2 linked regions of the Gemmatirosa kalamazoonensis genome follow. Each later gene encodes a partner of the first gene's protein in a complex. Links are inferred from orthologs where the notes say so. Each region holds a gene or a part of one and is shown in the gene's direction. Other genes may lie near its edges.

Evidence for each region.
Region 2: the proteins of J421_RS13285 (region 1) and accD are in contact, whole or in part, in a solved structure (PDB 8UXZ), measured with the Escherichia coli proteins. The link is inferred for Gemmatirosa kalamazoonensis from one-to-one orthologs.

The regions. Positions count from the first base shown.
Region 1 is NZ_CP007128.1:3,090,769-3,093,810, reverse strand. What follows is about bases 1-2,854. They hold J421_RS13285 (acetyl-CoA carboxylase carboxyltransferase subunit alpha), read left to right. Parts: upstream 1-871; coding sequence 872-1,837; downstream 1,838-2,854. Other genes in these bases: J421_RS13280 (PSP1 domain-containing protein), read left to right, coding at 1,837-2,854; dnaE (DNA polymerase III subunit alpha), read left to right, coding at 1-772. Also shown: more of J421_RS13280, read left to right, coding at 2,855-3,042. UniProt on the Escherichia coli protein: Component of the acetyl coenzyme A carboxylase (ACC) complex. First, biotin carboxylase catalyzes the carboxylation of biotin on its carrier protein (BCCP) and then the CO(2) group is transferred by the carboxyltransferase to acetyl-CoA to form malonyl-CoA.
Region 2 is NZ_CP007128.1:3,921,957-3,938,629, reverse strand. What follows is about bases 13,805-16,673. They hold accD (acetyl-CoA carboxylase, carboxyltransferase subunit beta), read left to right. Parts: upstream 13,805-14,743; coding sequence 14,744-15,604; downstream 15,605-16,673. Other genes in these bases: J421_RS17070 (bifunctional folylpolyglutamate synthase/dihydrofolate synthase), read left to right, coding at 15,601-16,673; rodA (rod shape-determining protein RodA), read left to right, coding at 13,805-14,696. Also shown: dxr (1-deoxy-D-xylulose-5-phosphate reductoisomerase), read left to right, coding at 1-16; RIP metalloprotease RseP, read left to right, coding at 10-1,233; J421_RS17130 (hypothetical protein), read left to right, coding at 1,244-1,654; J421_RS17125 (serine/threonine-protein kinase), read right to left, coding at 1,665-3,317; rpsO (30S ribosomal protein S15), read left to right, coding at 3,452-3,712; J421_RS17115 (polyribonucleotide nucleotidyltransferase), read left to right, coding at 3,785-6,079; J421_RS17110 (M16 family metallopeptidase), read left to right, coding at 6,099-7,370; ald (alanine dehydrogenase), read left to right, coding at 7,405-8,538; J421_RS17100 (rod shape-determining protein), read left to right, coding at 8,879-9,916; rod shape-determining protein MreC, read left to right, coding at 9,924-11,162; rod shape-determining protein MreD, read left to right, coding at 11,159-11,647; mrdA (penicillin-binding protein 2), read left to right, coding at 11,644-13,440; more of rodA, read left to right, coding at 13,437-13,804.

The DNA.
Region 1 (3,042 bases):
CGCCGCCTCGCTGAAGCAGGACGAGGAGCAGCGCGGCGTGCTGTCGCTGTTCGGCGAGGCGGCCGCGGCCGACGACGCCGGCAGCTCGGCGCACAAGCTCACGCTCCCGAACCTGCCCGCGTGGAGCGAGAGCGATCGCCTCACGCGCGAGAAGGAGATCCTCGGCTTCTACGTCTCCGGCCATCCGCTGGAGCCGTTCCGCGCGGAGGCGGAGATCTTCGCGACGCACAAGGTCGCGGAGCTCGGTGCCTGGACGCCGGAGCCGATCACGCTCGCGTGCGTGGTGACGGCGGTGAAGAAGCAGATCTCCAAGCGCAGCGGAGCCGAGTTCGCCCGGTTGACACTGGAAGATTTCTCGGGATCTTCCGAGGTGCTGGTCTTCCCCGAGGCCTGGTCGGCGCTCAGCGATGCCGTGAAGACCGACGTGCCCGTGCTCGTGGAAGGCGGATACTCCAAGCGCGATCAGGGAGCGGAGAGTCCCACATTCATCGTCGAGAAGGTGACCCGGCTCGCCGAGAAGCGTGTCGGCGGGCAGGTGGCGATCGCCATCGAGCTCGCTCCCGGCGCCGGCCTCGCGCCCGGCGTGATGCGCGACGTCCGCGCGACGTGCGACGCGTACCCGGGCTCCGCCCCGCTCGAGCTTCGCTGGCGCGATTCGCGCGCCAGCGCCCGCTTCCGCTCGCGCTCCCTCAGCGTCGCCCCGTCGAACGCCGTGCTGGCCGAGCTGCGTGCGCTGCTCGGCGACGAGCGTGTACGCCTGGTCAGGGCATGAACCTCTCCACGCTCCGCGCTCCACGCTCCACGCTCGCCATGTCGTCCGGCAGCGTGAGCGTGGAGCGTGCAGCGTGGAGCGTGGAGGAACCCCAATAGAATGGCAACTGCGGCGCTCGATTTCGAGAAGCCCATCGCGGATCTCGAGCGACGGATCGACGAGCTGAAACGGCTCGCCGCGGAGCAGTCCGTCGACGTGCACGAGGAGATCGCCCCGCTCGAGCGCAAGCTCGGCGAGCTGCGGCTCGAGATCTATCGCAACCTCACCCCGCTGCAGCGCGTGCAGGTCGCGCGCTCGGCGCGGCGACCGTTCACGCTCGACTACGTACGGCTCTGCTTCACCGACTGGATCGAGCTGCACGGCGACCGCGCGTTCCGCGACGACGCGGCGATCGTCGGCGGCTTCGCGCGGCTCGACGGCGAGACGGTGATGGTCATCGGCCAGCAGCGCGGCCGCGACACGAAGGAGAACCTGCGGCGCAACTTCGGCATGCCCCACCCCGAGGGCTACCGCAAGGCGCTGCGGCTCATGAAGCTCGCGGAGAAGTTCCAGGTCCCCGTCCTCACGTTCATCGACACGCCCGGCGCGTGGGCCGGGCTCGGCGCCGAGGAGCGTGGGCAGAGCGAGGCGATCGCGCGCAACCTCATCGAGATGGCGCGGCTGCAGGTGCCCATCATCGCGACGGTGATCGGCGAGGGCGGCTCCGGCGGCGCGCTCGCCCTCGGCGTCGCCGACCGCGTGCTCATGCTCGAGAACTCGGTCTACTCGGTGATCACCGTCGAGGGGTGCGCGGCCATCCTGTGGAAGGACGGCAAGAGCCCCGAGATGCGCGAGAAGGCCGCGTCGGCGCTCCGCATCACGGCGCCGGATCTCTACGAGCTGCGCGTGATCGACGAGATCGTTCCCGAGCCGCCGGGCGGCGCGCACGCTGACCACGAGACGACGGCGAAGGCGCTGAAGGACGCGCTGTGCAAGCACGTCGACGAGCTGCGGCGCGTGAAGCCGGACAAGCTCGTTAGGCGCCGCCGCGAGAAGTACCTGAAGATGGGGCAGTTCACGGGCTGATGTCGCATCTCATCGAGGTCGCGTTCAAGGGCAACCGCAAGGAGTTCTACCTCTGGGACGGCGACGATCCGCCGCACCTGAAGGTGCCCGTCATCGTCGAGGGTGACCGTGGCGAGGACCTCGGCCACGTGCACGCGGTGGAGGAGGCGGCGGCGCACCGGTTCGCGGGCGTCGCGCACGGTGCGGCGCTGCTCGGCGGCGGCAGCGCGGCGCAGCCGGCCAAGCGCGCGCTGCGGGTCGCGACCGCGGACGAGGTGCGGCGCGGCGCCGACCTCTCCGAGCAGAACGAGAGCGCGCGCCGCAAGTCGATCGAGCGCGTGAAGGCGCACGGCCTCGTGATGAAGGTCTCCGACGCCGAATGGCAGTGGGACCGCCGCAAGCTCACGCTGTACTTCACCGCCGAGAAGCGCGTCGACTTCCGCAACCTCGTGCGCGACCTCGCGGCGTTGTTCCGCACGCGCATCGAGCTGAAGCAGATCGGCGTGCGCGACGAGGCGAAGCGGTTGAGCGGCGTGGGCCGGTGCGGCCGCGAGTACTGCTCGGCGGCGTGGCTTCCGGAGCTGCGGCCGGTGAACCTGAGCGTGGCGAAGGACCAGCACCTGTCGCTGAACCCGACGCAGATCTCCGGCGCGTGCGGTCGGCTCATGTGCTCCCTGCGCTACGAGCACGAGTTCTACGTGCAGGCGCGCAAGCGCTTCCCGAAGGAGGGGAAGGTGCTCGTCACGGCGAAGGGCGAGGAGAAGGTCGTCGCGAACGACATCTTCCGCGACCGCGTGACGCTGCGCGCGCTCGACGGCGAGATGCGCGTCGTGCCGCTCGCCGACCTGCGTCAGGAGCTCGCGTCGCTGTCGGAGCGCGAGTCGCCCGCCACCGAAGCGACGCCGGAGCGGCCGAGCGACAGCGCGGCCCCCGAGCGCCGGCGCGGCGAACGTCGTCGCGCACCCGAGGCAGCCCCGCTCGTCGACCTCGCCGCGCCGACCGTCCTTCCCGTCGAGGCATCGCCCGTCGCGGAGATCGACGTCGACGTCGAGGACGACGTGGACGACGAGACGGGCGACGCCGAGCCGGCGGCCGACGGCAGCGAGGGCGGCGAAAGCGCGGAGCCGACCGACGGCACGACGGCCGAGGGCACCGCGCCCACGCGTCCACGGCGGCGGCGTGGACGGCGCGGCGGACGGCGCGGGCGCGGCGGTGGCGGCGCGGGC
Region 2 (16,673 bases), 830 kb from region 1 along the record:
CCGCTTCGCATGCTGACCTTACTCGCTCCGATCATCGTCTTCGGGCTCGTCGTGTTCGTGCACGAGCTCGGGCACTTCCTCGCGGCGAAGGCGGTTGGCGTCTACGCGCCGCGGTTCTCGATCGGCTTCGGGCCGGCCCTGCTGCGCAAGCGCTTCGGCGAGACCGAGTACGTGCTCGCCGCGCTGCCGCTCGGCGGCTACGTGCGCATGGCGTCCCGCGAGGACGAGTCGATGGCGTTCATCGAGGGCGGCGGCGAGCACCCGTCGGACGCGGTGCCGACGACGGGAGCGAACGCCGCGGGGCGCGCGGTGGACGACCACGTCGGCGATCCGCGGCTGCGCAAGGACTGGGACCCCGACGCGCTCGCGCCGTTCGGCCCGCACCCGGTGCCCGAGCACCGCTGGTTCGAGTCGAAGTCGCTCCCTGCGCGGCTGCTGATCCTGCTCGCCGGCGTGACGATGAATGCGCTGCTCGCGATCGTGATGAACACCGCGAACGTCGCGGCGTACGGCCGACCGTATCTCCCCGCGGTCATCGACTCCGTGCTGCCGGGGCAGCCGGCGGCGGTCGCCGGCCTCGCGCGCGGCGACAGCATCATCGCGGTGAACGGCGCGCCGGTGCGCACGTGGGGCGACCTGCTCGAGCGCGTGTCGCAGCTGCCTAACAGCACGGTGGACTTCGCGATCGTGCGCGCCGGGACGCCGATGCACCTCTCCGTCTCGACGCGCGCGCAGCAGGTGACGGACGAGATCACGCAGGAGCGCCGCACGGTGGGACGCGTCGGCATCGCGCCGCGCGCACGCGAGATGCGCGAGCACGTCGGCTTCGGCGACGCGCTCGGCGACGGGTGGCGGGCGACGTGGTACTCCGCGGGCGCCGTCGTCGGCGTCGTGCGCGGCCTGTTCGCGGGGCGCGTCGCCGTCTCGAACCTCGGCGGACCGATCGCCATCGCGCGCACGTCCGTCGCCGCGGCAAAGGGCGGGCTCGAGCCGCTGCTCGCGCTCGTCGCGTTCCTCAGCATCAACATCGCCGTGCTGAACCTGCTGCCGATCCCGGTGCTCGACGGCGGACAGGTGCTCATCAACGTGCTGGAGGCGATCAAGGGCAGCGCGTTCAGCGTGCGCACGCGCGAGTACATCCTGCGTGCCGGGCTCGTGGCGATCGCGCTGCTGTTCGTGACCGTGATGTGGAACGACCTGTCGCGGCTCCTCGGCGACATCTTCCGCCGCTGAGCCGAACGCGATGCGACGTCTCGCCTACCTCATCGCGGTGGTCGGCTGCGCGTGTGCGCCACCGCACGTGACCGCGGTGCGCGACCCCGCCGGAGCGCGGCGCTTCGAGATCATCGACGCCGGCGACAGCACGTTCAAGTTCATCGTGGCCGGCACGCCGTGGGTGCGCGGCGGCGACGTCGGCGTGGCGGTCGATCCGCGCCGCCGAGATGCGCTCGTCGCGCGGTTCGTCGTGCAGACGCGGGTGGCCGACACGGCGACGGCGCTCATCACCGGCCAGACGGCGCGCGTGACGGCGACGCACGTGGCGCTGCTCGACGCGCCGCGCCGCCGCCCGCTGGCGCAGCGCGCGTTCTGGTGGGGCGTGTTCACGGGCGGCGTGCTGGGCGCGGGGACCGCGCTGGTGATTCGCGGCCTCTGAGTCCGTCACCTCAGCCCGTGCAGATCAGTTTGATCGGCAGCGTCTGCGTGCCGCCCGACTGCACGTGCACGTGGTCGTCGTACGCGGCGCAGTAGCGCGCGGTCACGACCAGGTGGTAGTCGCCTTCGGGCAGCGTGAGCGGGCGGGCGAGCGGCAGGCTCCCCTCGTACAGCACGCGATCGCCGTCGTCGGACAGCTTGTACGTCGCCGGGAGCGGCGTCACGGCCAGGCCCAGCGAGCCGCACGGCGCGGGCGCGAGGTGCACGGACTTCGACTCCCGACGCGCCACGGTCACCACCGTGGACTTCGTGGCCGACGCGCAGTCGGTGGCGCCGGAGAGCACCGCCCGCACCTCGTGTCGACCGGCCGTCAGCGTGTCCGCCTGCCAGCTTCCGAACGCGACGAATCGCGTGTCGACGTAGACGCGTGCCTCGGGGGGCGCGCTCACGCGCAGGCCCCCGCGCGCGACGGTCGGCACCGCCTTCGGGAGCGACTCGGGCAGCTGCACCTGCGACGGGGCGCTGTCGACGGGCGCGGGCGGCGGCGCGGTGACGGGCGCGGTGTCGAGCGTGACCCGATCGACCGCCGGCGCCGGCGTCAGCTGGTCGCGGCGCGCGAGGGCGACGGCCGCGGACACGCCGGCGACCGCCGCGACGACGATCACGCCGGCGACGAGCGCCACGGTGCGGCGCCGGCTGCGCTGGACGAGCCGCGGACGTCCGGACACCGGCGAGATCGGCGACAGGCCGAGGTCCACCGTGGCCCCGTCGCCCATGGCGAGGCCGTGGGACGGATGCGCGACGGCGGCGAGGCTCGCCGCGAGCTCCGCCGCCGTCTGGAAACGATCCTCGGGCCGCTTCGCCAGGGTGCGGAGGATGACCTGCTCCGCCGCCGGGGTGATGGCGGGGTTGAGCTCGCGTGGCGGACGGGGCGCGTCCTCGACGTGCTGGCGCATGATCGCGTACCAGTCGTCGCCCTCGAACGGCAGGGCGCCGACGGCCATGCGGTAGAGCGTGACGCCGAGGGCGTAGACGTCGGTGCGGCCGTCGAGCGGGAGGCCGCGGGCCTGCTCGGGGGAGAAGTACTCCGGCGTGCCGACGACGATGGAGCGACTGGTCGGCGCGAGCCGCTCGCTGACGGCGCGCGCGATGCCGAAGTCGGTGACGACGGCCTCGCCGTGCCGGCCGAACAGGATGTTGTCCGGCTTCACGTCGCGGTGCACGACGCCCTGGGCGTGGGCGTAGGCGAGCCCGCGGGCCACCTCCTCGCCGATGCGAAGCCATTCGGGCTCCGGCAGCACCGGCGTGGCGGCCAGCCGCCCGCTCAGCGCCTCGGGGAGGAAGTCCATCACGAGGAACGGCGTACCGGCCGGGGCGCCGTCGAACGGCTCCTCGAGCCGCCCGACGGTGAGGACGGTGACGACGTTGGGATGCCGCAGGCGCGCCGCGGTGGTGGCCTCGCGGCGGAACCGCTCGAGCGCTTCCGCGTCGTCGGCGAGCTGCGGCTTGGGGATCTTGATGGCGACCTCGATCTCGAGGTCCGGATCCCACGCGCAATACACCCGCGCGAACCCACCGGCGCCGAGCCGGCGGCGTACCACGTAGCGTCCGATCAGGTGGCCCGCGGACTGGTCCGCGGGGAGCTCCGTCGAGTGCTCAGGCACGGGGGCGGCGGAGGGTGACGGCGGCCCCGATGGGAGCGTGCGGGACGCCTTTACAGTCCAGCCGACATGAGGTAAGTTTGTGTGCTTACACCGATTGCGCGATTGGCGCACTGGACGTGCGGAGAATATAACCCATGGCTTTCGAAAAGGCACCGACCATCACGAAGTACCAGCGCCACGAGACGGATAGTGGATCGCCGCGGGTGCAGATCGCCGTCCTCACGGAGCGCATCAACTATCTGACGGAGCACTTCCGGACTCACGCCAAGGACCATCACGGGCGGCTGGGGCTCCTCAAGATGGTCGGCAAGCGTCGGCGCCTGCTCGACTATCTCAAGCGCGAGAACGTCGACGAATACCGGCAGCTTGTTTCGGAGCTGGGGCTCCGCCACTAACCCGACCATCGGGCGCAATCGCGCGGGCATGACGCCCGCGCGTTTTGTGTTTCCTCGAGGCACGAAAGCAACATGACGCAACGCGTGGAACGCACGTTCGCCGGCCGTAAGCTCGTCATCGAGACGGGCCGCATGGCGAAGCAGGCCGCCGGGTCGGCCCTCGTCCAGTTCGGCGACACGATGGTGCTCGCCGCCGTGACGGTCAGCGACACTCAGAGTCCGCTGCCGTTCTTCCCGCTCACGGTCGAGTACCGCGAGAAGAGCTACGCCGCCGGCAAGATCCCGGGCGGCTTCATCAAGCGCGAGGGCCGGCCGCACGACGCCGAGATCCTCTCCGCCCGCATCATCGACCGCTCGATCCGCCCGCTCTTCCCGGAGGGGTTCAAGAACGAGGTCCAGGTCTTCATCTACGTCATCTCGGCGGACCAGGAGAACGACGCGGACGTGCTGGCGCTCGTCGCCGCGTCGTACGCGCTGAACGCGTCGAAGATCCCGTTCCTCGGCCCGATCGCCGGCGTGCGCGTCGGCCGCGTGCAGGAGAACTGGGTCCTCAACCCGACGTTCCAGCAGCTCCAGTACAGTGATCTGGAGCTCGTCGTCGCCGGGTCGCAGGACTCGATCGTGATGGTCGAGGGCGGGGCGCTCGAGGTGAGCGAGGAGGACGTCGTCAACGCGCTGCAGGTCGCGCACGGCGGCGTGCGGGAGCTCATCGCGATGCAGCAGGAGCTGCTCGACAAGGCCGGCCGCGTCGCGAAGATGACGTGGACGAAGGCCGAGGTCCCGGAGAACGTCAGCGCCCGCGTGAAGGAGCTCGCCGAGGGGAAGATCGCCGAGGCGATCAACCAGCCGGAGAAGCACACGCGCGTGCAGGCGGTCGAGGACGTGAAGAAGGCCGTGAAGGAGCAGCTGCTGCCGGAGTTCCCGGACAACAGCAAGGACTTCGGCTCGATCCTCGGCGACATCGAGTACAACGCGCTGCGCGGCCAGGTGCTCTCCACCGGCCTGCGCGTGGACGGCCGCAAGCCCACCGAGGTGCGGCCGATCTCGATCGACACGAAGGTGCTGCCGCGCGCCCACGGCTCGGCGCTGTTCACGCGCGGTCAGACGCAGGCGCTCGTCGCGGTCACGTTAGGCACCGCGCAGGACGTGCAGCGCCTCGACTCGATCGACGACGCGGGCGAGACCGAGAAGACGTTCATGCTCCATTACAACTTCCCGCCGTTCTCCACGGGGGAGGTGCGTCCGGTGCGCGGCACGAGCCGCCGCGAGATCGGTCATGGCAATCTGGCCGAGCGCGCGCTGCAGGGCGTGCTGCCGCCGTTCGAGGAGTTCCCGTACACGGTCCGCATCGTGTCCGATGTGCTCGAGTCGAACGGCTCCTCGTCGATGGCGTCGGTGTGCGGCGGCTCGCTCGCGCTGTTCGACGCCGGCGTGCCGATGCAGGCCGCCGTCGCCGGCGTGGCGATGGGGCTCATCAAGGAGGGTGAGAAGTACGCCATCCTCACCGACATCCTCGGCACCGAGGACCACCTCGGCGACATGGACTTCAAGGTCGCCGGGACGCGCAACGGCATCACCTCGATCCAGATGGACATCAAGATCGAGGGGCTCGACCTGCGCATCATGACCGAGGCGCTGGCGCAGGCGAAGGCCGGCCGCCTGCACATCCTCGGCGAGATGGAGAAGGCGTTAGGCACGCCGCGCACGGAGCTCTCGCCGTACGCGCCGCGCATCGTGACGGTGCAGATCAGCCCCGAGAAGATCGGGGACCTGATCGGCCCGAAGGGCAAGACGATTCGCGGCATCCAGGACGAGACGGGCGCCGAGATCACCGTCGACGACACCGGCACGGTCACGATCGCCGCCGTCGGCGGCGAGTCGATGGAGCGCGCGCGGCAGATGGTCATGGCCATCACCGCCGAGCCGATCGTCGGCGAGACGTACGAGGGGACGGTGAAGAGCACGACGGCGTTCGGCGCGTTCGTCGAGATCATGCCGGGCACCGAGGCGCTGCTCCACATCTCCGAGATGCGCCACGCGCGTGTCGAGAAGACCGAGGACGTGGTGAAGAAGGGCGACCGCGTGAAGGTGAAGCTCATCGACCGCGACGAGCGTGGGCGTCTGCGTCTCTCCATGAAGGCGCTCGAGCCGAAGCCGGAAGGCGCGCCCGAGGCGCCGGCCGAGGGCAACGGCGATCGTCCGCGCGGGGAGCGCTCGGAGCGGCCGCCGCGCGCGGAGAGCAACGGCGGCGAGGAGCGCGCCGAGCGCGCGCCCCGCGAGGAGGGCGCAGCGGCCGGTGGCGGCTCGGGGCGTCGTCCGCGCAGCGGCCCGCGACGCGGCTCTCGCGACGACCGCGGCGAGCGCTGACGGCGTGGCGCCGTCCCTGGTGACCCCGCCCGTCGGCTTCGACGTGGCGGGGCTCCGCCGCACGACGCTCGACAACGGACTGACCGTGCTCTCGGAAGAGATTCCGGGCGTGCGGTCGGTTGCGTTCGGGGCCTTCGTGCAGGCGGGATCGATTCACGAGCCGCGCGAGCGCATGGGCGTCTCGCACCTGCTCGAGCACATGGTGTTCAAGGGCACGCCGACGCGCACCGCGCGCCAGCTCTCGCTCGAGGTGGAGACGTTAGGCGGGTCGCTCGACGCGTACACGACGCGCGAGTACACGTCGTACCAGGCGCGCGTGCTCGACGAGCATCTCGACGTGGCGACCGACGTCATCGCGGACCTCGTGTTCCGGCCGCTGCTCCGTGACGCCGACCTCGCGCTCGAGCGCAACGTCGTGATCGAGGAGATCGGGATGGTGGAGGACACCCCCGACGACCTCGTGTTCGAGCTGCACAACGAGCTGCTGTGGGGATCGCACCCGTACGGCCACGCGATCCTCGGCACGCGCGAGACGGTCGGCGCGTTAGGCACCGCGGAGCTGCGCGCGCTGCACGAGCGCGCGTATCATCCGGGGCGCGTGGTGGTCGCGGCGGCCGGGCGCGTGGAGCACGACCGGCTCGTCGAGTCGCTCGTGCGCTCCGGGTGGGACCGCGAGCCGCGACGCGACGCCACGCCGCTCGCGACGTGTCCGCCGACGCCGCAGGCGCCGGCGTACCGCCACGAGCCGGATCGCGAGCTGACGCAGACGCACGTCGTGTTCGGCTCGACGACGGTGCCCCACGCCGATCCGCGACGCTACGCGCTGTCGCTCGTGAGCATGCTGCTCGGCGGCGGCATGAGCTCGCGGCTGTTCCAGAAGGTGCGCGAGGAGCAGGGGCTCGCGTACGCCGTCCACACGTTCCAGAGCTTCCACGTCGACACCGGGCTGCACGGCGTGTACGTCGCGTCCGCGCCGGAGACGGCGCGGCGCGCGGCCGACTCGGTGCGCGAGGAGCTCGCGCGGCTCGCGAGCGAGTCGCTGCCCGACGAGGAGCTCGAGGCGGGGAAGCGACAGCTGAAGGGCCAGATCACGCTGTCGCTCGAGAGCGTGACGAACCGGATGTACCGCGCCGCGGGCGTGGAGCTGTTCGGCGAGCCGTTCCGCACGCTCGACGACGCGCTCGCGCTCGTGGAACGAATCAACCCGGAGGACGTGCGCGACGTGTGCGCGGCGTTCTTCGCCCCCGAGCAGCAGACGGTGCTCAGCCTCGGCCCCAAAGCCGTCGGCTGAGCGCGACCATCACTCTCAACGAACCTTCCGAGCCATGCTCATCGGCGTTCCGAAGGAGATCAAGACGAACGAGAATCGCGTGGCCCTCGTGCCGGCCGGCGCCGAGGCGCTCGTCGCGAACGGGCACCGCGTGATCGTGGAGACCGGCGCCGGCGACGGCAGCGGCTTCACCGACGCGGACTACACGGCGGTCGGCGTGGAGATCGCGCCCGACGCGGACGCGGTGTGGGCCGCGGCCGACATGATCATGAAGGTGAAGGAGCCGATCGAGCCCGAATGGAAGCGCATGCGCGCCGGGCAGACGGTCTTCACGTACTTTCACTTCGCCGCCGACGAGCGGCTGACGCGCGCGCACCTCGAGAGCGGCGCGACGTGCATCGCGTACGAGACGGTGGAGCTGCCCACGGGCGAGCTGCCGCTCCTCACGCCGATGTCCGAGGTCGCCGGTCGCATGGCAGTGCAGGAGGGGGCGAAGTACCTCGAGAAGCTGTACGGCGGCCGCGGCGTGCTGCTCGGCGGCGTGCCGGGCGTGCCACCGGCCAAGGTCGTGATCCTCGGCGGGGGCATCGTCGGCATCAACGCCGCGAAGATGGCGGCCGGCATGGGCGCCAAGGTCGTGGTGCTCGACGTGAACCTCGACCGCCTGCGCTACCTATCCGACGTGATGCCGGCGAACGTGCAGCTGATCTACTCGAACCGGCAGAACATCCTCGAGCAGATCTCGACGGCGGACCTGGTGGTGGGTGCGGTCCTCATTCCCGGCGCGAAGGCGCCGAAGCTCGTGCGCCGCGAGGACATCAAGAAGATGCACCCGGGCGCCGTGATCGTGGACGTCGCGGTGGACCAGGGCGGCTGCATCGAGACGATCCACGCGACGACGCACGAGAACCCGACGTACGTCATCGACGGCGTGATCCACTACGGCGTGGCGAACATGCCGGGCGGTGTGCCGCGTACGTCGACGCTCGCGCTGACCAACGCCACGCTGCCCTACGCGCTGCAGCTCGCGAACAAGGGATGGCGCCGCGCACTGCGCGAGAACCCGGCGCTGCTGAAGGGGCTCAACGCGGTGGACGGCCGGGTGACGTACCCCGGGGTAGCCGACGCCTTCGGTCTGGAGTACACGGATCCGTCAGAGATGCTCGGCGAGCCGGCGCTCGCTCGCTGACGGGAGAACCGGCGACGGGCCGCACGGCGCGGCCCCGAACCTGCACGGCGGCGCGCCTGCGACGCGCGGCGCCTCGCACGGTGGGCCGGCGAGTGTGCGCGTGGGCGCGACGAGGCCCACGCGCACTTTTTTTTCAGTCGCCGCGACGCAGCGGCGCAACGTTCGAGACCGACGGCCGAGAGTGATGTGACGCGTTCGGGAGATGGTCGTAGGTGTAGGCAGGACGCAGACTTCTGCTTGAATGGGCACTATCTGCCGGCTAGACTTCGCGCCGGCGGACCTCCCCGCGACTCGACTCGCTGAGCCTCGTACGTTCGCCGAGTCCGACCTACTGAGACAGATGCGCTGGCCTTTCACGAAGGCGGGGTCGCTGTTCCCCGCGAATGCGATCGCCGTCGACCTCGGCACCGCGAACACGCTGATCTACGTCAAGGGCGAAGGGATCGTCCTGAACGAGCCGTCGGTCGTCGCGATCGATCGCGAGACAAAGAAGATGAAGGGCGTCGGCCTCGAGGCGAAGCGCATGCTCGGCCGCACGCCCGAAGGCATCATCGCCGTCCGGCCGCTGAAGGATGGCGTGATCGCCGACTTCGACGTCACGGAGAAGATGCTCCGCTACTTCCTCACGCTCGTCATCGACAAGCACGTCTTCAAGGTGAAGCCGCGCGTAATCGTGTGCGTGCCGTCGGGGATCACCGAGGTGGAGAAGCGCGCGGTGCGCGACTCCGCGATGGGCGCCGGCGCGAAGGAGGTCTTCATGGTCTCCGAGCCGATGGCCGCGGCGATCGGCGTCGGGCTGCCGGTGGAGAGTCCGACCGGCAACATGGTGATCGACATCGGCGGCGGCACCACGGAGATCGCCGTCATCGCGCTGAGCGGCATCGTGAGCGACACGTCGATCCGCACGGGCGGCGACGAGCTCGACATCTCGATCGTGCAGTTCATGCGCAAGAACTACAACCTCCTCATCGGCGAGCCGACGGCGGAGCAGATCAAGATCACGATCGGCTCGGCCTACCCGACCGGCGACGAGCGGGAGATGGAGGTGAAGGGGCGCGACCTCGTCTCGGGCATCCCGAAGACGGTGCGCGTGCACTCGAGCGAGATCCGCGAGGCGATCCAGGAGCCGATCCAGCAGATCGTCGACGCCGTGCGCCGCGCGCTCGAGATCACGCCCCCGGAGCTCGCGTCGGACATCGTGGACCGCGGCATCGTGATGACCGGCGGCGGGGCGCTGATCCGCGGGCTCGACATGATGCTGAGCCAGGAGACCGGGCTGCCGATCCACGTCGACGACGACCCCCTCACCTGCGTGGTCCGCGGTACCGGCCGTATCTTGGACGACGAGGAGAAGTACTGGTCGGTCCTGACGACCTGAGGCCGCGATGGCGACGAGAGCTTCGCGCGTAGGCAGCGTCATCGACAACGCGCTGCTCGGTACCTGCTTCCTGGGGTCGCTCATCCTGCTGTTCCTGCCGGTGCAGCTGCGCGATCGCTCCGCGGCTGCCCTCCGGCGGACGATCGTCGCACCGTTCGCCGAGCTGCAGCGACGGGCCGAGCTGATGCGCGCGGCGTTCGTCTCGTACGACGAGCGGATGGATCGGCTCGCGCAGATCACGCGGCTCCAGATCGAGTACTCGGCCGTGCGGAGCGAGAACGAGCGGCTCCGGAAAACGCTCTCCCTCGGATCGCGGCTGAGCTGGGGTTTCGTGGCCGCCGAGGCGACGCCGGCGCAGCTCGAGAGCGACCTCGTGTCGCGGCAGATCCTGCAGACGTTCAGCGTCACGGCGGGGTCGCGGGCCGGCATCCAGCCGTTCACGCCGGTCATCAACGCCGACGGGCTGGTCGGCATGGTGCAGACGGCCGACGCCTCGTCGTCGATCGCGATCTCGTACGCGCATCCGGACTTCCGCGTGAGCGCGACGACGCCGAACGACTCGGCGTTCGGGGTGGTGCAGGCGCGGCTCGGCTCGGGCAAGGAGCTCGGCCTGCTGGAGATGCGCGGCGTGCCGTTCCGCTCCCCGCTGAAGGCGGGACAGCTCATCATCAGCTCGGGGCTCGGCGGCACCTATCCGCGCGGCATCCCGGTCGGTACGGTCATCCGCGAGGTCTCGACGCCGGAGAAGTGGGCGCGGACGTACCTGCTGCAGCCGGCGGCGTCGCTCGCGAACCTCGGCCCGGTCTTCATGCTGCTGAAGAAGCGGTCGGACGAGGGCGTGACGACGATCTGGATGAGCCAGGCCTCGGCCGACTCGGCGGCCCGCGCGATCGCGGCCGGCGGCGACTCGCTCGCCCGGGTCGCGGCCGAGCAGGAGATGGCCGCCCGACGGGCCGCGCTCGACTCGCTCGGTCGTGAGCAGGCGCGCGCCGACTCGGCCGCCGCGCCGCGCCCGGTGCCGCCGCAGACGACGCCCGCCGCGACTCCGCCGTCGGCCGCGCCGCGCCCGGCCGCCGCCGCGCCCTCGGCGGCGCCGCCGCGCCCGACGACGACCACCACGCCCACGTCGACGACGCCGGCGCCACGGCCGGCGACCGCGGACACCGCGGGCCGCACCGCCAGGCCCACCGTGCCGCGGCCCACGGTGCCGCGGCCCACGGTACCCGTGCCCGGGGCCCACCTGTGAGCTTCGGCGCCGGTCTGCGGGTCGCGCTCGCGTTCGTCGCGCTCGTGCTGCTGCACTACACGCTGCGCCCGCTGCTCGGCTGGCGCGCGCCGATCGACTTCCTGGTGATCGCGGTGCTGCTCGTGGCGGTACGCATGCGCCCCGGGCTGGCCGCGGTGCTCGGCTTCATCATCGGGCTCGCGTCCGATGCGCTGACGCCGTCCGCGTTCGGGAGTGGGGCGCTCGGCATGAGCGTCGTCGCGTATCTGGCGTCGTGGCTGAAGGCGGTGTTCTTCGCCGACAACATCGCGCTCAGCGCGATGTTCTTCTTCGTCGGCAAGTGGACCTTCGATGCGTTGTACCTGGTATCAGAGCGGCGCCTGCAGGGTCCCGAGCTGGTGATGCAGCTGCTGCTCTGGTCCCCGCTCGCCGCGACGGTGACCGCGCTGTCCGGCGTGCTCCTATTGCTGTTGCTGCGGCCACTGCTGGGCCGCTCTCCGGGATGAGCTTCCATCCGAACGACATCGCCCGCCGCTCGCGGGGCGCCAGGGTTCTCCTCGTGGCGTCGTTCGTCCTGCTCGGCAGCGCGTTCTATCGCGCACAGGTGCTGCACCACGCCGAGTACGTCATGCAGTCCGAGGAGAACCGGCTGCGGGAGGTCCCGCTTCCCGCGCCGCGCGGGATCATCTACGACCGCAACGGCAAGGTCATCGCCGAGAACCTCCCGGGCTACACGGTCTCGGTGCTGTCGCCGAGCCCGGACTCGCTGCGCGAGACGCTGCGCCGCCTGAACGCGGTGATCCCGTTCACGGACGACGACATCGCGACCGCGGTGCGCCGCTTCAACCGCGCCCCCAACCGGCCCGCCGTCATTCTCGCCGACGCGAACTTCGCGCAGGTCTCGGTGCTCGAGGAGCACCGCACGGAGTTCCCGAGCCTCATCATCCAGAGCACGCCGAAGCGCTGGTACCCGGACGGCCCGTCCGTCGCGTCGATCATCGGCTACACGGGCGAGATCTCCGAGGCCGAGCTGACGAAGCCGGAGTTCAGCGCGTACAAGGCGGGCATGCGCATCGGGAAGGGCGGCCTGGAGCGGCAGTACGAGAACGTGCTGCGCGGCCGCGAGGGCTATCGGTTCGTGGAGGTCGACGCGCGCGGGCGCGTGGTGCGCGAGGCGCCGCGCGACGACCAGCAGCCGGAGGCCGCGCCTGCGCTGTACACGAACATCGACCTCGATCTGCAGAAGCTCACGCAGTCGCTGTTCGGCGACACGCTGCAGGGCGCCGCGGTGGCGATCGATCCGCAGACCGGCGGCGTGCTCGCGCTCGTGTCCGCGCCGAGCTACGACCCGAATCGCTTCACGGGCGGCATCCCGAAGGCGTACTACGACTCGCTGAACACCGACCCGCGCCGTCCGCTGTACAACAAGGCGATCCAGGGTCGCTACGCGCCGGGGTCGACGTTCAAGCTCGCCACGGCCATCGCGGGGCTCGAGAAAGGGCTCGTGAATCTCGACACGCACATGGACCAGCCGTGCACGGGCGGCTTCTCGTTCGGCCGCGGCTACTGGCGCTGCTGGGACAAGCGAGGGCACGGGAACGTGAACCTCGCCCAGGCCATCGAGAAGTCGTGCGACGTCTACTTCTACCAGCTCGGCCTCAAGCTGCAGCTGTCGGAGCTCGTGGCGGGCGGGCTGCGCCTGCACATGAACGACCGCACGGGGATCGACCTGCCGAGCGAGATGCGGCCGCTGTTCCCCTCCGACCCGCGCGAGTACTTCCGGAAGAAGTACGGGCGCAACTTCGTCCCCGCGTCGACGGCGATCAACATGTCGATCGGCCAGGGCGAGAACGCGCAGACGGTGATCAACATGGCGCGCTTCTACGCCGCGCTCGCGAACGACGGCATCATGCCGCGTCCGACGATCGCGCGGCTGCAGTCGCCGCGGCAGCGCGTGTACAACCTGCCGCCGGACCAGCTCGCGGGCATCCGTAAGGCGCTCGCCGGCGTCGTGTCGGAGCGCGGGACCGCGGCCGGCGCGGCGATCCAGGGCGTGGCGATCGCGGGCAAGACGGGCACGGCGCAGAGCGGCCAGTTCGATCCGGCCACCGGCAAGGAGCTGAACCACGCGTGGTTCACGGGCTTCGCGCCGGCGGACAAGCCGCGCATCGTGGTCGCGGTGATGCTGGAGAAGGTGCCCTTCCACGGCTCGGTCTCGGCACGCATCGCGTCGCAGATGATCAGCTTCTACCTCAAGGCGCAGGCGACCGTCGACGAAGCGGTCACGAACGGCGGATGAGGCACCGTCTGCAGGCGGCCGACTGGCCGCTCGTCGTGTGCGCGCTGCTGCTGTCGGTCTACGGCATCGCGATGGTGTACTCCGCGGGCCAGGTCGACCCGAGCGTGATGAACGCATTCGTCGCCGGCGCGTGGAAGCGGCAGCTCGTGTGGTTCGTCATCGCGTTAGGCGGCGCGTACACCGTGTCGCGCGCGTCGACGCGGCTGCTGGAATGGATCGCGTGGCCCGGCTACCTGTTCGGGCTGTTCCTGCTCGCGGTGACGCTGGTGTTCGGCTCCGGCGCCGGGACCGCGGCGAGCATGAAGGGGTGGCTCACGATCGCCGGGCACCGCCTCGGCCAGCCGGCGGAGCTCGCGAAGCCGCTCACGGCGCTGATGCTCGCGCGCGTGCTCGCGCAACGCGGCGAGGAGCCGAAGTCGCTGCTCGACCTGTGGAAGCCCGCGGTGGTCGTGTTCGTGCCGTGGCTGCTCATCATGGCGCAGCCGGACCTCGGCTCCGGCATGGTGCTCATCGGCATCCTGTTCGCCATGCTGTTCTGGGCCGGCGTGCCGTGGCCGATGCTCGTGCTGCTCGCGAGCCCGGTGGTGAGCCTGCTGCTCTCGTTCAGTCCGACGTTCTGGGGGACGTGGTTCCTCCTGCTGCTCGCGCTGCTGTTCTGGTACAAGCCGTACCTGGCCGAGGGTGTGACGCTCGTCGTGGCGAACGTGTTCATGGGCGTGCTCGCGCCGCTCGTGTGGGACAAGCTGAAGCCGTACCAGCAGCGGCGCCTGCTCGTCTTTCTCGATCCGCAGAACGATCCGCGCGCGTCGGGCTACCACGTGATCCAGTCGCAGGTGGCGATCGGCTCGGGCGGGTGGTTCGGGAAGGGGTGGACGCTCGGCTCGCAGAAGCGGCTGGCGTTCCTCCCCGCGCAGCACACCGACTTCATCTTCGCCGTCGTGGGCGAGGAGATGGGGTTCATCGGCGTGTCGATCGCGCTCGCGCTGTTCCTCGTGCTGCTGCTGCGCTGCACGCGCATCGCGTCGCGCGCCACGGACTCGTTCAGCTCCCTCGCCGCGTTCGGGCTGGCCGCGAGCTGGTTCGTCCACGTCATGGTGAACGTGGGCATGACGCTGAACCTGATGCCGATCACCGGCATCCCGCTGCCGTTCTTCTCCTACGGCGGCTCGTTCATGCTGATCTCGTGGCTGGCGATCGGGGCGCTGGTGCGGTTCTCCGCGGAGGGAAGGGGTCGCGGCGAGCATTTGGCGATCTAGATCACAGGGGTGCCGTCTGAGGCCGCCTGGCGACAGATTTCACCCCCATGGCCTGGTTCCGGAAAGACAAGAAGCCTCGCGTCCCGCGGCGCGAGCGTCTCGAGATCCCACCCGATGCCTGGGAGAAGTGCGAGGCGTGCGGACACACGGACATCCGGGAGAAGTTCGTCCGGAACCTGAACGTCTGCCCGGTCTGTGAGTACCACCGCCGCGTCCGGGCCATCGAGTACGTCAACATCCTCCTGGACGAGAACTGGGAGGAGACCGACGACGACGTCCGCTCCGTGGACCCGCTCGGCTTCCCCGAGTACCCGCAGCGCCTGAAGAAGGCGAACACGAACGCGGGCGACGGCGACGCGATCATCACCGCCTCCGGGTCGATCGGCGGCATCCCGGCGAACCTCGGGGTGATGGACTTCGCGTTCATGGGCGGCTCGATGGGCTCCGTGGTCGGCGAGAAGATCGCCCGCGCGGGACAGCGCTCGCTCGAGAAGAAGCACCCGCTCATCCTCATCTCGGCGTCGGGCGGCGCGCGCATGCAGGAGGGGGTGCTCTCGCTCATGCAGATGGCGAAGGCGTCCGCCGTGCTGTCGCAGCTGGCCGAGCGACGCGTGCCGTACGTGTCGATCCTCACGAACCCCACCACGGGCGGCGTGAGCGCCAGCTACGCGATGCTGGGCGACATCATCCTGGCCGAGCCGGGCGCCGTGATCGGCTTCGCGGGACCGCGCGTCATCAAGCAGACGCTGGGGCAGGATCTCCCCGAGGGATTCCAGACGGCGGAGTTCCTCCTCGACCACGGCATGCTCGACGACGTGGTGCACCGCCGCGAGCTGAAGGGGACGCTGGAGAAGCTGCTCCGGCACATGTTGGGGCGGCCCGCCGCCGTCGGGGCCGCAGCGTCCTGAGCGCCGGGCAGCTCGCCGCCGTCGCGCCACACGCGACGGGCGCCTACCGGGCAGCGCTGGAGCACCTGTTCGCGCGCACCACCGGGGGCAGCCGCTACGGTCTGGAGCGGACGCGGGCGCTGCTCGCCACGCTCGGCGACCCGCATCTCGCGTTGCCCGTGCTGCACGTCGCCGGCACGAACGGGAAGGGGAGCACGGTGGCGACGCTCGACGCGCTGCTGCGCGCGCGGGGGCTGCGCGCGGGCCGCTACACGTCGCCGCACCTCGTCGACTTCCGCGAGCGCATCGTGGTCGACGACCGGCCGATCACCGAGGACGAGGTCGTGGCGTTCGTGCACGCGCACACGGCGAACGCGGAGCGCATCGGATCCACGTTCTTCGAGTTCACGACGGCGATGGCGTTCGACCACTTCGCGCGCGCCGGCGCCGACGTCGTGGTGGCGGAGACGGGGCTCGGCGGCCGTCTCGATTCGACCAACGTCGTGCAGCCGCTCGTGTCGGCCGTCACGTCGATCGGGCTCGATCACACGGAGCTGCTCGGCGACACGCTCGACGCGATCGCGCGCGAGAAGGCCGGCGTGTTCAAGGCGGGACGACCGGCGGTCGTCGGCGAGCGCGACGCCACCATCCGGCACACGCTCGCCGCGCTCGGCGAAGCCGTGGGCGCTGCTCCCGTGCGCGTGATCGCCGACGAGACGACGCTGTCCGACGTGGCCGTCACGCCGGACGGGACGCGCTTCACGATCGATGGGGCGCTCGGGCGCGGCGCGCTCGCGACGCCGCTGCTCGGCCGCTTCCAGGCGGCGAACACGCTCGTCGCACTCACCATGCTCGATGCGGCGGGCGATGCGTGGCGCCTGCCACTGGACGACGCGGCACGCGCGCTCGGCGCGGTGCGGCTGCCGGGCCGCTTCCAGCGCGTGGGACGCTGGGTGTTCGACGTGGCGCACAACCCGGACGGCGCGCGCGTGCTGGCCGATACGCTGCGTACGGTGTCGCTGCCGCGGCCGCTGTCGGCGCTCGTCGCGGTGCTCGCCGACAAGGACTGGGCGGCGATCCTCACCGAGCT